DNA from 3 places in the Streptomyces sp. NPDC020801 genome. Region 2 is predicted to be linked to each of the others. Evidence: riboswitches for the same ligand, from Rfam matches in the RefSeq annotation. Region 2 holds a riboswitch; each other region holds the start of a gene.
What was found. A riboswitch is a leader RNA that binds a small molecule or an ion and turns the genes downstream of it on or off. The one in region 2 is predicted to bind thiamine pyrophosphate.

Region 1 (5,436 bases), on a different contig from region 2:
CCGAGGCCCGGAGCGTGGCGGCCCGGCTTGGTGGGGGTGGGCCAGCACGGGCCCGTGCAGAAGTAGTCCACGCCGTCCTGCGCGGCGGCGGCCGCGGCCTCGGACTCGGCGTGGGTGGAGCGGCCGATCAGGACGTCGTCGCCGAGCACCGCGCGGGCGGCTGCGACCGGCAGGTCGCCCTGGCCGAGGTGCAGCACGTCCGCCCGGGCGGCATGGGCGACGTCCGCGCGGTCGTTGACCGCGAGCAGCCTGCCGTGCCGGGCGCAGGCCTCGGCGAACACCTTCAGGTGCTCCAGTTCCTCGCCCGCCTCCATGCCCTTGTCGCGCAGCTGGACGATGTCGACGCCCCCCGCCAGCACCGCGTCCAGGAACTCGGGCAGGTCTCCCTGGCGCCTGCGGGCATCCGTGCACAGATACAGCCGAGCGTCGGCGAGCCGGTCGCGGACGGTGGCTGCGGCGGTGTCGGACATGCGTGGGTCCCCCCGGTTGTCGATGAGGTGTGCGGTGTGCGTTCGTGCTCGGTGTTCGACGCTGGAAGGGCGACGGTGCGGCGCCACCGCCCGTCATGGCACGGCCCACCGGTCACGGCGGCCCGCCGGCCCCGCCGGCCCGTAACGGACCCTACCCGGCCCGCCCGGCGCCTCGGCCGGCACGCAATCACCCACTGCGGACCCGGACGCCACCGGCCGCGGCCAGGGCATGGACCCACCGAGTGCAGCACGGGTCCGCCGCCCGTGCAGTGTGCGGACCCGTCGGGTACGGCATGGCACCACCGGGTACGGCCGGGACCGCCGGGTACGGCACAAGCCCACCCAGGCAGAGTGCGGACGACCGCCCAGGTACGGGCGGGACCGCACGAGCAGGGCGGACCGCACGAGCAGGGCGGACCGGCTGCGGCAGGGCCCGGACAGCCCGACCAGGGCGAGGACCGGCTGGGGCAGGGCGCGGACCCGCCAGGTACAGCACGAGCCCATCGGGTACGGCGCGGGAACCGCCCGGGCAGGGGCCCGTTCGGGACGCCCTCCCCGGGCCCAGGTCCGGACGGGGCGGGGCCGGACGGGGCAGGGCCGGGACGGATGCCCGGACCCACGGCCCCCGCGGCGGACCTCGCCCGGGCGCCCCCGCCGCTCTCGAGCGCCCCGGCCGAGCGGGGCGCCCTCGCCGCTCTCGAGCGCCCCGGCCATGGCTCCGGCCGTGGCCCCGGCTCGCGGGGCCCGTGCCTTCCTGAGTGTTGTTCCGGTGGTCGGATGGTCAGACGGCGAGCGCCTGGGCGCGGCGCTTCACCTCCGTGCCGCGATTCTCGCTGAGCGCCTGCGCGGGGGTGCCGGGCAGGGACGGGTCGGGGGTGAAGAGCCACTCGATCATCTCTTCGACCGTGAAGCCGTCGTCCCGCAGGAGTGTCAGGGTCCCGGACAGGCCCTTGACCACCTTGTCCCCGTCGATGAAGGCGGCGGGAACGTGCAGCGCGCGGTTCTCACCGCGACGTACGGCGATGAGCTGGCCCTCCTTGACCAGCTGCCGCACACGCGTCACCTCGACGCCGAGCTGTTCGGCGATGTCGGGGAGGGTGAGCCAGGCGGGGACGAGAGCATCGATCTTTGCTTCAATCTCGGTCACGGCATCAAGCCTGCCATCTGCCACTGACACTCGGAAGCCGGGCCCGTCCACCCGGGCCTACGCCGTCGCCGCCTTCAGCGGCCGCGCCGGGTCCGCCAGCAGCTCCGCGGCCATCGGCGTGCCGGCCTCGATCAGCCGTCTGCCCTGCGCCAGGTCACGCGGCCGGCCGACCGCCAGCAGGGCGACCAGCCGGCCCTCGCGGAGCCAGCAGACCGTCCACGCCGGCCCCGAGGGGTCGCCGCGCCAGACGGCGGTGTCGGCGGACGGGTGGTGGCCGGCGTACTGCACGAAGCGGCCGAACTGCTCGGACCAGAAGTACGGCACCGGGTCGTAGACCGCGGACGCCTCACCCACGACGTTGGCGGCGACGGTGCGGGGACCCTGGAGCGCGTTGTCCCAGTGGTGGACCATCAGGCGCTCCCCGTACCTCCCCGAGGGGAAGGAGGCGCAGTCGCCGACCGCGTACACGTCCGCCGCCGAGGTGCGCAGGTGGTCGTCGGCCAGGACGTCGCCGTGCTCGCCCAGGTCGATGCCGGAGCCCGCCAGCCAGGCCGTCGCGGGGCGCGCCCCGATGCCGACCACGACGGCGCCCGCGGGCAGCCGCGTGCCGTCGTCGAGCACCACCGCGCCGGGCTCGACGCGCTCCACGCGCGCGTGCGTGCGCAGCTCGATGCCGCTGTCGGCGTACCAGGCGGTCATCGGCGCGGCCACCTCGGCCGGCAGCGCCCCCGCCAGCGGCCGGTCCGCGGCCTCCACGACCGTCACCGCGCAGCCCGCCTCGCGCGCGGCGGTGGCGAACTCGGCGCCGATCCACCCGGCCCCGACGACCACGATGTCGTGCTGCCCGGCGAGTACCGGCCGCAGCCGTTCGGCGTCGTCCAGGGTGCGCAGCAGGTGCACGCCCGGGACGCCCTCGGTGCCGGGCAGCCGGATCGGTTCTGCACCGGTGGCCAGGACCAGGACGTCGTACGGCACCGGCCCGGCGGGGGTGTCCAGCACATGGGTGTCGGTGCGCACGGCCAGGGCCTCGCAGCCGAGCCGCAGTTCGAGGCCGAGCGCCTCGAAGTCGACGTCGAAGGCGGAGCCCTCGGCCTTGCCGAGCAGAACGGCCTTGGACAGCGGCGGCCGGTCGTAGGGCTGGTGGGGTTCGGCCCCGATCAGTGTCACGGTGCCGGTGAAGCCCTGCTCGCGCAGGGCGACCGCGGTCTGCACGCCGGCCATGCCCGCGCCCACGACGACCACGCGCCGCGGCTGTGACGTGCCCTGTTCCTGCGTCTGGTCGCTCACCTGATCACCATAGTCAACTGACAAATCGTCAGTCAGGGGGCGTGCGGGGTGACCTGCTCCACAACACTCGTTCCGTTGCCCGGCCGCGACTCCCACTGCCAGGTCTCCTCCAACCGCACCCTGCCGTCGGACAGTTCGGCCACCGTCGACACGCAGTGCCCGGAGGACGTCGTCCCGTCGTGCCCCAGCTGGACGTACCGGAAGTCGAGGCGGTCACCTTCCCGGGTACCCACCAGATGGCCCCGTACGACGTCGCCACCCGCGTACTCGGCCCAGATCTCCCCGTCCTTCTCGTGGTACGTGAACCGGGTGCGCGTGCCCACCTGGCCCGGGGCCTGGTCGGCGACGGGGCTCAGGACGAGTCCGTCCAGCGAGCGGGGCATGGCGGGAGGCTCCCTTACGGGTTCGATGCTCTGCGGGCTAGGGTGGCCACCGTACAAGCACTCGCGGGAGCCCGGACGCACCGGGCTGAGAGGGAGGCTGGCGGCCTCCGACCGTACGAACCTGATCCGGGTCATGCCGGCGAAGGGAGGGGCTGGACGCCCATGTCGTCTTCACGTACGTCAGACGTCCTGGTCATCGGGGGCGGGATCATCGGGCTGGTGACGGCCTGGCGCGCGGCGCAGCGCGGGTTCGTCACCGCCGTGGCGGACCCCGAGCCGGGCGGCGGGGCCGCGCAGGTGGCGGCCGGGATGCTCGCCGCGGTCACCGAACTGCACTACGGCGAGCAGACCCTGCTCGGGCTGAACCTGGCCTCGGCCCGCCGCTATCCGGACTTCGCGGCCGAGCTGACCGAGCTGACCGGCCACGACCTCGGCTACCGCAGATGCGGCACGCTCGCCGTGGCGCTGGACGCCGACGACCGGGCCCATCTGCGCGAACTGCACGCGCTGCACCGCCAGTCGGGCCTGGACTCCGAGTGGCTGTCCGGCCGGGACTGCCGGCGCCTCGAGCCGATGCTCGCGCCGGGCGTGCGCGGCGGGCTCCGGGTCGACGGGGACGACCAGATCGATCCCCGGCTGCTGGCCGGGGCGCTGGTGGCCGCGTGTGAACGGGCCGGGGTGGTCTTCCACCGCGGCTGGGCCGAGTCGCTCGTCGTGGCCCGCGACCGGGCCGCGGGCTGTGTGCTGCGCGACGGCACCGAGCTGGGCGCGGGGCAGGTGGTGCTCGCGGCGGGAAGTCTGAGCGGGCAGCTCACGGGTGTGCCGGACGAGGTGCTGCCGCCGGTGCGGCCGGTGAAGGGCCAGGTCCTGCGGCTGACCGTGCCCAGGCGGTCCGCGCCGTTCCTGAACCGGACCGTGCGGGCCGTGGTGCGCGGCAGCCATGTCTATCTGGTGCCACGGCTCAGCGGCGAGCTGGTGGTCGGGGCCACCAGCGAGGAGCTGGGCTGGGACACGACGGTGACCGCGGGCGGGGTGTACGAACTGCTGCGCGACGCGCACGAGCTGGTCCCGGGGATCACCGAGCTGCCGCTTACGGAGACCCGCGCGGGACTGCGCCCCGGCTCCCCCGACAACGCGCCGCTGCTCGGCCCGACCGAGCTGGACGGGCTGCTGCTGGCAACCGGGCACTACCGCAACGGAGTGCTGCTCACACCGGTCACCGGCGACGCGATGGCGCACGCGCTGACCACCGGCGAACTGCCCGAGGAGGCCCGCCCCTTCACCCCACGGCGCTTCCGTGCCGCCACCGCACTCACGGAGCGTACGGAGCTCACCGAACACACGGCACACCCGGCACGCACGGAGCAGCCCGCATGAACGTCTCCGTCACCATCTCGGTCAACGGGGAGCCCCTCCGGATCGCGCCGGGCACGGCCCTCGACACCGTCGTACAGACCCTGACCGCGGCGCCCTCCGGGGTGGCCGCCGCCCTCAACGAGACCGTCGTCCCGCGCACGCGGTGGTCGTCCACGGCCCTGGCCGAGGGCGACCGCGTCGAAGTGCTGACCGCCGTCCAAGGAGGCTGACCCATGGCCGACGATCCCTTCGTCCTCGGTGGTACGTCCTTCTCGTCCCGGCTGATCATGGGGACGGGCGGCGCGCCCAGCCTGGAGGTGCTGGAGCGGGCGCTGGCGGCCTCCGGCACCGAGCTGACCACGGTCGCGATGCGCCGGGTGGACCCCTCGGTGCACGGCTCCGTGCTGTCGGTGCTGGAGAGGCTGGGCATCCGGGTGCTGCCCAACACGGCCGGGTGCTTCACCGCCGGTGAGGCCGTCCTCACGGCCCGGCTGGCACGTGAGGCGCTCGGCACGGACCTGGTCAAGCTGGAGGTCATCGCCGACGAGCGCACCCTGCTGCCGGACCCGATCGAGTTGCTGGACGCGGCCGAGACGCTGGTCGACGACGGTTTCACGGTGCTGCCGTACACGAACGACGACCCGGTGCTGGCCCGCCGGCTCGAGGACGTCGGCTGCGCCGCGATCATGCCGCTGGGCTCGCCGATCGGCTCCGGGCTCGGCATCCGCAACCCGCACAACTTCCAGCTGATCGTCGAGCACGCGCGCGTGCCGGTGATCCTGGACGCGGGGGC
Region 2 (5,436 bases):
GCGGCCGCGTCGACCGAGTACCACCACTATGTGAAGATCCGTGAGGAGCTGCGCCGTCCGGCGCCCGCCGCTCCTTCCTCCATGCAGGAGACCTCTCCCGCCGAGCCCGGCGGGACCGCGGCGGGACTGGCCGCCACGGTGGGAGAGGTCGCGGAGACCAGCGGCGCGGGCGCGGGCGCCGTCGTCGCGGTACTCGCTCCCGTCCTCGCCGGCATCGCCGCGGCCCTCTTCCTGCTCGTCGGCTACGTCCTGAGGATGCTCGACCCGGCCCCGGCGTTCGCCCAGACCATGATCACTGCCGGCTGGGTGTTCGGCGCCGTGACCGCGGCCGCGATCCTCGCCGCCGCCGTCGGACTGCTGCTCACCGCCCTGCGCAACCGCCCCTCGCTCGAGGCCGGGCCGTACGGCGGACTGGGCGAGGAGGTCACCCGCGCCCGGGAGGCCTGGCACGACGCCCTGCTCGAACGCGGGATCCTGCCGTTTCTGCGCGAGGCGCTCGCCGACCCCGACCCAGCCGCACTCCACCGCGGGGCCCCGTCGGCACCGACCAGCCGCATGCCGCAACTCGGGTACGACCGGCCCGGGTTCAGCAGCCCCGACGACGGAGTCCCGAGCCGCCGCCCGAGCTACAGCAGCCCGGACTTCACCAGCCCGGACTTCGGAGGACCGGAACACCAGCCGGAGTGAGCCGCCCGCCGCGCCCGCAGGGGCCGCGCAACCCGGGGCACCCGTCCCGTCCCTGCGGACGACGGCCGGGGCCGCCGGGACGCCCACATGCCATGAGCGTCCCGCCCGGTCGCCGCCCCACCGTCCCGCCTCGCCACCCCGGAAGGCTCGCCTGCCCCCGGGACCGTCCGGGAAGCGGGCGCGGACCTCACGGAGCGCCGGATGGCCGGATGGCCGGGCAAGAGTCAGTCCGCGATCGGCAGGTACACCCGGTTGCCCGCGGCGGCGAACTCCTTCGACTTCTGCGCCATGCCCTCCTCGACCTCGGTCTGTGTGGTGCCGTGCTCACGCCGGATGTCCTGCGAGATCTTCATCGAACAGAACTTCGGCCCGCACATCGAGCAGAAGTGGGCGGTCTTGGCGGGTTCCGCCGGAAGCGTCTCGTCGTGGAACTCCCGTGCCGTGTCCGGGTCGAGGGCGAGGTTGAACTGGTCCTCCCACCGGAACTCGAAGCGGGCGTCGGACAGCGCGTCGTCCCAGTCCTGGGCACCAGGGTGCCCCTTGGCGAGGTCGGCCGCATGGGCTGCGATCTTGTAGGTGATGACGCCGGTCTTGACGTCGTCCCGGTTGGGCAGGCCCAGGTGCTCCTTGGGCGTGACGTAGCAGAGCATCGCCGTGCCCCACCAGGCGATCATCGCGGCACCGATGCCGGAGGTGATGTGGTCGTACGCCGGCGCGACGTCCGTCGTCAGCGGGCCGAGCGTATAGAACGGAGCTTCATCGCAGATCTCCTGCTGAAGGTCGATGTTCTCCTTGATCTTGTGCATCGGGACGTGTCCCGGGCCCTCGATCATGGTCTGTACGTTGAAACGCTTGGCGATCGCGTTGAGTTCCCCGAGCGTGCGCAACTCCGCGAACTGCGCCTCGTCGTTGGCGTCCGCGATGGAGCCGGGCCTGAGGCCGTCGCCGAGGGAGTACGTGACGTCGTAGGCGGCGAGGATCTCGCAGAGCTCCTCGAAGTTCTCGTAGAGGAACGACTCCCTGTGGTGCGCGAGGCACCAGGCCGCCATGATCGAGCCGCCGCGCGAGACGATGCCGGTCTTGCGGTTCGCGGTCAACGGCACGTACGCCAGACGCACGCCGGCATGGACGGTCATGTAGTCCACGCCCTGCTCGGCCTGCTCGATGACCGTGTCCTTGTAGATCTCCCAGGTCAGCTCCTCGGCCCGGCCGTCGACCTTCTCCAGGGCCTGGTAGAGCGGCACCGTGCCGATGGGCACGGGGGAGTTGCGCAGCACCCACTCGCGGGTGGTGTGGATGTTGCGACCGGTGGACAGGTCCATGACCGTGTCGGCGCCCCAGCGGGTCGCCCAGGTCATCTTCTCGACCTCCTCCTCGATGGATGACGTCACCGCGGAGTTGCCGATGTTGGCGTTGACCTTCACCAGGAACCGCTTGCCGATGATCATCGGCTCGATCTCCGGATGGTTGACGTTGGCGGGCAGCACCGCGCGGCCCGCCGCGATCTCCTCACGGACGACCTCGGGAGAAACGTTCTCCCGGATCGCCACGAACTCCATCTCCGGAGTGATCTCGCCGCGGCGTGCGTACGCCAGCTGGGTCACCGCCTGGCCCTCACGGCCACGGCGCGGCTGGCGCGGCCGTCCCGGGAAGACCGCGTCGAGATTGCGCAGGCCCCCGCGCGGCGAGGTGTGCTTGACGCCGTCGTCCTCGGGACGCACGGGACGGCCCGCGTACTCCCCGGTGTCGCCACGGGAGATGATCCAGTTCTCCCGCAGCGGCGACAGGCCCCTGCGGACATCGGTGTCGACGAGTGGATCGGTGTACGGGCCCGATGTGTCGTACAGCGTGACCGACTGCCCGTTGGTGAGGTGCACCTGACGGACCGGCACGCGCAGATCGGGGCGTGAACCCTCGACGTACGCCTTGTGCCAGCCGATGGACTTCCCGGCCTCCCCGCTGGGAGCGGTGTGCTCCCCGTCGCTGGAGATCTGCGTGGAGGCAGGCGTGCGTGCGTCCTTGTTGGTCATGAGACCTACTCCCTACGCCGGCATTACCCGGTAACAGGTTCGGCGGTCGACGCAGCGGTTCCCGTCTGTCGGCGTTTCATGTGAGACACCACTCGTTCCACGTGAAACATCGCAAAGACGGAGGTCAGCGCCCTCTCAGCCCGGTGCTCCGAGCTCCCGCGTGTGCAAAGGTGTCTCCACGCTAGCGTCATTTGTGGCGCGGTGAACAGTGGGCCTCTGCCGTTGTTGCGATGATCTGGCGGTGAGCACGACCCAGCAGTTCCCCCATCCACCTCCCGACCCGCGCCACGGACAAGGCTCCTGGCACGGCGAAGGGCAGGGCCAGGCATACGGTCGAGAGCACGGCTACGGCCCGGAGGGCGGGCACGGCCCCGAGACCGATGCCGTGCCCGCGCACCCGCACGGGCACGGACCGGGGACTGGAGACGGGCTCGCGCACGGGCACGCACCGGGGGCCGGGGGCGGTCACGGACACTCGCACAGCCATGGCCACGGGCCCGCCACCCCCGTCTCCAAGCACCTCCGCAAGGTCATCGCGGCGATCCTGATCCCGTTCGCCGCGGTTGTGCTGGTCGGCCTGGCCGTACTGTGGCCCGGCGGCGCCCCCTCGCGCGAGCGCACCGGTGTGGGCTTCGACCGGCAGACGCAGCAGGCCACGGTCGCCAAGGTGGTCCAGGTGAGCTGCAAGTCGGTGAACGCCTCGGGAGGCACGCCCATCGGCGACACCTCCACCGCCGAGGGCTCCTCCGCGCAGGCGAAGGCTTCGGGCAGCTGCAAGAAGGCCACGATCCGGGTGGACACCGGCAAGGGCAAGGGCCGTACGTTCACCGAGATCGTGCAGCCGGACCAGTCAAGGCAGTTGCACCAGGGCGAGAAGGTCGTGGTCGCCTACGAGCCCTCCGCCCCCAAGGATCTGCAGTACTCGGTCACCGACGTCAACCGGCGTTTCCCGGTGGCGCTGCTGGCCGGCATCTTCGCACTCGCCGTCGTGGTCGTCGGGCGGATGCGCGGCGTCATGGCTCTGATCGCGTTGGCCATCAGCTTCCTGGTGCTGGACCTCTTCGTCCTGCCCGCGATCCTGCAGGGCTCGAACCCACTGGTAGTGGCGGTGGTGGGCTCGAGCGCCATCATGCTGATCGCCCTGTACATGTGTCATGGCCTGTCCGCCCGCACATCCGTGGCGGTGCTCGGCACGCTCATCTCACTGGTGCTGATCGGCGTTCTGGGCTCGCTGTTCATCGAGTGGGCCGCGCTGACCGGCAACACCGATGACAGCACCGGCCTGATCCATGGCCTGTATCCGTCGATCGACATGAGTGGTCTGCTGCTCGCCGGAGTCATCATCGGCTCGCTGGGTGTCCTCGACGACGTGACGGTGACGCAGACGTCTGCGGTCTGGGAACTGCACGAGGCCAATCCGGCCATGGGCTGGCGCGGGCTGTACCGCGCCGGCATCCGCATCGGACGCGACCACATCGCCTCCGTCGTCAACACCCTCGTCCTCGCGTACGCGGGCGCCGCGCTTCCGCTGCTGCTGTTGTTCTCCATCGCGCAGAGCAGCGTGACGACTGTCGCCAACAGCGAACTCGTCGCGGAGGAGATCGTAAGGACGTTGGTGGGCTCGATCGGCCTGGTCGCCTCGGTGCCGGTCACCACGGCGCTCGCGGCTCTCGTGGTCTCGGCCGACCGCCCGGCGGAGCAGACCGCGGCGTCGGCCGCCGTGCCGGCTCCGGCGCGCGGCACAAGAGGGAGACGCCGCAAGCGGTGACGCGGTGTCGCCGCCGGCGGTGACGCGGTCTCGGGCGCGGGGTGTTGTCGCTCAGCGTCCCCGGCGCTGAGGTGAAGCGTTACGCCACCGCACTCGTCGTTGCCGTAACGCTTCAGCCCGCGCTCTGTTCCTCCGCCAGGATGCGGTCCAGGGCCTCGTCGAGGTGGGCGTCGAAGTCGGCCAGAGCCCCCTCCTGTCCCAGGGGCACCAGCTTGTCCGTGCGGTCGAGGAACGCCACGAGCGGCGCCGTGGAGGAGCGGAACAGCGCGCGGTCGCAGCCCACCTGAAGCCGGATCAGGACCTCGCTCAGCGAGTCGGTGTCGGCGGGCGAGATCCGCACGTCGCCGTCCCCGCACGGCGTGCCCACCCCGTCGATCAGCAGCTCCCGCCCGAAGGCCCAGGTCACCGGGGCGTCGCCGGGAAGATGGAAGGTCAGCCGCACGGCATAGGGATCACAGGTCTCGTACCGCAGCTCCACCGGGATGCGGAAGGAGAGCTCCTCGGACACGAGAAAGCTCATCATGACCTCTGCCTGTACGGACTCGCGCATCGCTACCCCGTCATCTGCCGTCGACTGGCCGGGAATCATCCCCATGACACTGGTGGCATCTTGCTGAACGTACACAGCAGATCACAAGGAGTGAGTTTTCAGATACTGATAGAGAGCGCGAGGGTGCCCAGACTCCGCCCCACCTCGCTCTGCAGCTGCCGAGCCGCGGGTAGCAGCCGGTCAGCCTGATGGACGGGCAGGGAGAGGGCCATGGTGGCCGCCGCGGTGCCCACCGTGATCGGGACCGCCGCGCAGACCGTCCCCAGCGCGTACTCCTGCCGCTCGGTCACCGGCTCCATCCGCCGCATCCGCTCCAGGCGGCGGAGCAGGGTGTGGTCGTCGCGCACGGTGTACGGGGTCAGGGACTGCACCGGATAGCGGTCGAGATGGTCACGGCGGGC
Region 3 (5,436 bases), on a different contig from region 2:
TCCGCAGCCCGAAGCCGACGTTGCCGGCGACGTCCCGCTGCGGGAACAGCTGGTGGTCCTGGAACATCAGCCCGACCTCGCGCCGGTGCACCGGCACCCCGGCCTGGTCCCGCCCGTCGAGCAGCACCCGCCCACGGTCCAGCGGCTGCAGCCCGGCCACCGCCCGCAGCAGGGTCGACTTGCCGCTGCCGCTGGGGCCGAGCACGCACACGATCTCGTGCTCGGCGACCTGCAGGCCGACGGCGTCCAGCACGGCCCGGCCGCCGAGGCGGACGGTCGCGGCATCCAGGCTCAGCAGCATCAGAACTCCCCCGTCCGGTCCGCGCCCCGCAGCCTCTCCAGCATCAGCAGAGCCACGGCGCACACCACCATCAGAATCGTCGACAGGGCCATCGCCTGGCCGTAGTTGAGGTCGCCGGGACGTCCCAGCAGCCGCGCCACCGCGACCGGCAGCGTCGGGTTGTCGGGCCGCGCGATGAACACGGTCGCCCCGAACTCCCCCAGCGACACCGCGAAGGCGAACCCGGCGGCGATCAGCAGCGCCCGCCGCACCATCGGCAGATCGACCTCCCGCCACACCCGCCACGGCGACGCCCCGAGCACGGCCGCCGCCTCCCGCAGCCGTACGTCCACCGCCCTCAGCACCGGCAGCATGGTCCTTACGACGAAGGGGACGCCGACCAGGGCCTGGGCGAGCGGGACCAGCAGCCAGGACTGGCGCAGGTCCAGCGGGGGCTCGTCCAGCGCGATCAGGAACCCGAAACCGACCGTCACCGCCGACACCCCGAGCGGCAGCATCAGCAACGCGTCGAAGCCGCGTACGATCCGGCCCGCGTCCCGCCGGGTGAGCGCGGCGGCGGCCAGGGCGCCGATCGCCACGGCGATGGCGGTGGCGGCGGCGGCGTAGGACAGGGAGGTGCCGATCGCCTGGATCGGCGCCACCAGGAAGGTGCCGCCGTCCGCGTCGGTCAGCGCCCGGTAGTAGCCGAAGCCGGGCGCGGTGAGCGACCGCTGCACCAGCACGGCGAGCGGCAGCAGGAGGAGTACGGCGACGGTCGCGAGAACACCGGCCAGCAGCGCCCACTGCCCCGCGCCGCGCGGACGGCGGGCGGTGGCGGAGGCGTCGACCAGCCTCAGCGCGGCCTCCCGGCGCCGTACGGTCCAGGCGTGCACGGCGAGGATCACGCCCACCGCCAGGAACTGGACGATCGTCAGGACGGCGGCGGTGGACAGGTCGAAGATCTCGGACGTCTGCCGGTAGATCTCCACCTCCAGGGTGGAGAAGGTGGGGCCGCCGAGGATCTGCACCACGCCGAAGGAGGTGAAGGTGAACAGGAAGACCATGAGCGCGGCGGCGGCGACCGCGGGGGCGAGGGCGGGCAGGGTGACCCTGCGCCAGGCAGTCAGCGGCGAGGCGCCGAGCATCCGCGCGGCCTCCTCCTGCCGCGGGTCGAGCTGTGCCCACAGCCCGCCGACGGTGCGTACGACGACCGCGTAGTTGAAGAAGACATGGGCGAGGAGGATGGCCCACACCGTGGTGTCCAGCCGCAGGCCCCACAGCTCGTCGAGAAGGCCGCCGCGGCCGACGAGGGCGAGGAACGCGGTACCGACCACGACCGTGGGCAGCACGAACGGCACGGTGACGACCGCCCGCAGGACCTGCCGGCCGGGGAAGTCGAAGCGGGCGAAGACGTAGGCGGCGGGCAGGGCGATCAGCAGCGTGAGCGCGGTGGAGGCGAGCGCCTGCCAGGTGGTGAACCACAGCACGTGCCGGATGTCGGGCTGGGCGACGACCTCCGCGATCCGGCCGAACTGCCAGGTCCCGCCCGCCTTCAGACCGCGCCGGACGATCGCGGCCACGGGGTAGGCGAAGAAGACCGCGAAGAACGCGACGGGCACGGCCATCAGGCCGAGCCTCGCCGCGTTCCCCGTGCGGCTATGGGGCCGGCGTACTACTTCAGTACGAGTGAGGTCCACGACTTGACCCACTGGTCACGGCTGGCGGCGATCTTGCCGGGCGCCATGGTCTCGGAGTTCTGGGCCGGCGGGCCGTACTTGGTGAACTCGGCGGGCACCGCGGCGCCCGTGACCACCGGGTAGACGAACATGTTGAGCGGCATGTCCTCCTGGAACCGCTTGGAGATCAGGAAGTCGATGAACGCCTTGCCGCCCTTGGTGTTCTTCGCGTTGCGGAGCAGCCCGGCGAACTCGATCTGGCGGAAGCAGGTGCCGCCCGCGACCCCGGTCGGCGCGGTCTTCGGCTGCGGCTCGGCGTAGATGACCTCGGCGGGCGGCGAGGAGGCGTACGAGACGACGAGGGGCCGGTCGCCCTTGGCCTTCCTGCCGCCGGCGGAGCCGGAGAACTCCTGGTTGTAGGCCTGCTCCCAGCCGTCGACCACCTTGACGCCGTTGTCCTTGAGCTTCTTCCAGTAGCCCTGCCAGCCTCCCCCAGCGGCTCCGCCCCGGGAGGTACCCCCATCGCCGTACTTCGCGGCGGTGCCGAGCAGGAAGCCGAGGCCGGGCGAGGAGGTGGCGGCGTTCTCGGTGACGAGGAGGTTCTTGTACTGCGGCTTGACCAGGTCGTCGAAGGAGGCCGGCGGGGTGAGCCCGTGGTCGGCGAAGTACTTCTTGTCGTAGTTGACGCAGATGTCGCCGTAGTCGACCGGCGTGACCCGGTGCTTGTCCTTGTCGAGTTGGTAGGCGGACCCGACCTGGCCGAGGCCCTTGGCCTCGTACGGCTGGAACAGCCCGTTGTCCAGGGCCCGGGACAGCAGCGTGTTGTCGACGCCGAAGAAGACGTCGCCCTGCGGGTTGTCCTTGGTGAGGACGGCCTTGTTGACGGCCTGGCCCGCGTCGCCGTCCTCGAGGACCTTGACGGTGTAGCCGGAACTCTTCTCGAAGGCCGAGATGACGCTCTTGGAGGCGGCCCACGAGTCGTGGCTGACGAGGGTCACCGTCCTGGGGCCGGCGGACGGCGAGTCGCTCCCGCCTCCGCCCGACGACCCGCACGCGGACAGCGTGACCAGGCCAAGTCCGACCGCCGCGGCGACGAACGTCTTGGTGTGCACTGGATTTTCCTCCTGGGGTTGACCAGGAAGAGACGCGGCCCTGCCCGGGATCATCCGCGCGGGATGCCCGGGCAGGGCGCAACAGCTCGAGTGATGACCGAACTTCCTACCCAGAATGACCTGGGCGAGGTTCAGAGGGTCTGCGGCCCGGTTGCCGCACTCTCAGCGCTGTGGCGCTCCCCTGTCGGAATATGTGGATGTACTGACGGGATCAGACTACCGCCCGGCTATCGCTCGGTGGCAGCCAGCTGTCCGCACGCACCGTCGATCTCCTGCCCGCGGGTGTCCCGGACGGTCACCGGCACCCCGTGGGCGGCGATCGCCTCGACGAACGCCTTCTCGTCCTCGGGCCGGGAGGCGGTCCACTTGGAGCCGGGCGTCGGGTTGAGCGGGATCAGGTTGACATGCACGGGCCTGCCCTTGAGCAGCCGGCCGAGCCGGTCGCCGCGCCAGGCCTGGTCGTTGATGTCCCGGATCAGCGCGTACTCGATGGACAGCCGGCGCCCCGACTTCACGGTGTACTCGAACCCGGCGTCCAGGACCTCCCGTACCTTCCACCGCGTGTTGACCGGTACGAGGGTGTCGCGCAGCTCGTCGTCCGGCGCGTGCAGGGAGATGGCGAGCCGGCACTTGAGGCCCTCGTCGGCGAGCCGGTGGATCGCCGGGACCAGACCCACCGTCGAGACGGTGATCCCGCGCTGGGACAGCCCGAGCCCGTCCGGCTCGGGGTCGGTCAGGGCGCGGACGGCACCGACGACCCGGTTGTAGTTGGCGAGCGGTTCGCCCATGCCCATGAACACGATGTTGGACAGCCGGGCCGGACCACCCGGGACCTCGCCGTCGCGCAGCGCCCGCATCCCGTCCACGATCTGGTGCACGATCTCGGCGGTCGACAGGTTCCGGTCGAGGCCGGCCTGCCCGGTGGCGCAGAACGGGCAGTTCATGCCACAGCCCGCTTGCGAGCTGATGCACATGGTCACCCGGTCCGGGTAGCGCATCAGCACCGACTCGACGAGCGTGCCGTCGAACAGCCGCCACAGCGTCTTGCGCGTGGTGCCCTGGTCGGTCGACAGATGCCGGACGACCGTCATCAGCTCCGGCAGCAGGGCCTCGCGCAGCCTGGCGCGCGATCCGGCGGGGATGTCGGTCCACTGCTCCGGGTCGTGCGCGTACCGCGCGAAGTAGTGCTGCGAGAGCTGCTTGGCACGAAACGGCTTCTCCCCGATCGCGGCGACCGCCTCCTTGCGCTCGGCAGGCGAGAGATCGGCAAGATGCCGCGGCGGCTTCTTGGCTCCGCGCGGGGCGACGAAAGTGAGTTCTCCGGGCTTGGGCATGGTGCTACCAGTGTCGCAGACGCGCGGTCTGATCATTCCCGGCCCGCGGTCGCCTCCGGCCGCGGTCGCCGGGCAGCCGTGGTCGCCGGGCAGCCGTGGTCGGCGTGCATCCGCGGTCGCCGGCCCATCCGTGGTCGGCGTGCATCCGCAGGGCTGTCGAGCCACGAAGGGGAGCATGTTGGGATAATCGACCCAATGAGGGGCCAATCAGGCCGTTGCCGTGTGGTGGGAACAGGCCGTTCCCTGAGGGGGCCCTGAAGGGATGACGCGCGGGTGACAGGGACGCGGGGGCCGGAGGTGGTCGGAGTGCCAGATGTGGTCGGCTGGCTGTCACGCGTCGGCGACCGGCCGGGTCCGGTGAGCCGGGTGGTGGCGCTGTCACTGTTCCCGGTGATCCTGCTGGTGGTGGATCTGCTGACACCGCCGGCCATCCGCCTGGGTCCTCTGATGGTGGCGGCTCCCACGTTCGCGGCCGTCTTCTGCGGTCCGGTCGGCGTCCTCGCGGTGTTCGCAGTGACGGTGCCCTGCGTGATCCTGGCCGCTGTCGTGAACCAGCAGCTGGACAGCGCGAACTTCCCGGTGCAGATCGGCACCATCGTGCTGATCAGCGTGGCCGCGGTCGCGGCGGGGGCGGTGCGGGTGCGCCGGGAGCGCCAGCTGGCACGGTCCCGCTGGGTCGCCGAGGTCACCCAGCGGGTGCTGCTGCATCCGCTGCCACGCCGGATCGGACCCTACGAACTCGCCTCGCTGTACCTGGCGGCGGACGAGGAGGCCGCCATCGGCGGGGACCTCTACGCGGTCGCCCGCAACGGGCAGTGCTCGCGGGTCCTGCTCGGCGACGTGCAGGGCAAGGGGCTGGCGGCGCTGGAGATCGTCAGCTGTGTGCTGAACGGTTTCCGGCAGTCGGTCCGGCACGGCAGCCCGCTGCAGGAGGTGGTGCGGGAGCTGGAAGCGGCGTTCCGTGAGGACGTCCAGGAGCTGTCGACCGCCGCGGACACGGACCCCGGCCGCGTCGGCAGGTACGCGGAGGAGTC

Region 1: another riboswitch for thiamine pyrophosphate. It lies ahead of thiO (glycine oxidase ThiO); the one in region 2 lies ahead of thiC (phosphomethylpyrimidine synthase ThiC).
Region 3: another riboswitch for thiamine pyrophosphate. It lies ahead of ACH4UM_RS24460 (thiamine ABC transporter substrate binding subunit); the one in region 2 lies ahead of thiC (phosphomethylpyrimidine synthase ThiC).

What each region holds. Positions count from the first base shown of each region.
Region 1 covers NZ_JBIRST010000003.1:477,261-482,696, forward strand. Annotated here, with positions in the region: gene thiE (thiamine phosphate synthase) at 1-470, opposite strand, end outside; gene ACH4UM_RS09545 (Rv2175c family DNA-binding protein) at 1,252-1,617, opposite strand; gene ACH4UM_RS09550 (NAD(P)/FAD-dependent oxidoreductase) at 1,675-2,904, opposite strand; gene ACH4UM_RS09555 (hypothetical protein) at 2,937-3,287, opposite strand; TPP riboswitch at 3,341-3,452, shown strand; gene thiO (glycine oxidase ThiO) at 3,450-4,664, shown strand; gene thiS (sulfur carrier protein ThiS) at 4,661-4,873, shown strand; gene ACH4UM_RS09570 (thiazole synthase) at 4,877-5,436, shown strand, end outside.
Region 2 covers NZ_JBIRST010000006.1:154,591-160,026, forward strand. Annotated here, with positions in the region: gene ACH4UM_RS14825 (hypothetical protein) at 1-687, shown strand, start outside; gene thiC (phosphomethylpyrimidine synthase ThiC) at 912-2,717, opposite strand; TPP riboswitch at 2,710-2,887, opposite strand; gene ACH4UM_RS14835 (YibE/F family protein) at 2,959-4,485, shown strand; gene ACH4UM_RS14840 (SsgA family sporulation/cell division regulator) at 4,598-5,035, opposite strand; gene ACH4UM_RS14845 (IclR family transcriptional regulator) at 5,134-5,436, opposite strand, start outside.
Region 3 covers NZ_JBIRST010000012.1:54,296-59,731, forward strand. Annotated here, with positions in the region: gene ACH4UM_RS24450 (ABC transporter ATP-binding protein) at 1-301, opposite strand, end outside; gene ACH4UM_RS24455 (ABC transporter permease) at 301-1,905, opposite strand; gene ACH4UM_RS24460 (thiamine ABC transporter substrate binding subunit) at 1,953-3,068, opposite strand; TPP riboswitch at 3,154-3,261, opposite strand; gene rlmN (23S rRNA (adenine(2503)-C(2))-methyltransferase RlmN) at 3,296-4,402, opposite strand; gene ACH4UM_RS24470 (PP2C family protein-serine/threonine phosphatase) at 4,709-5,436, shown strand, end outside.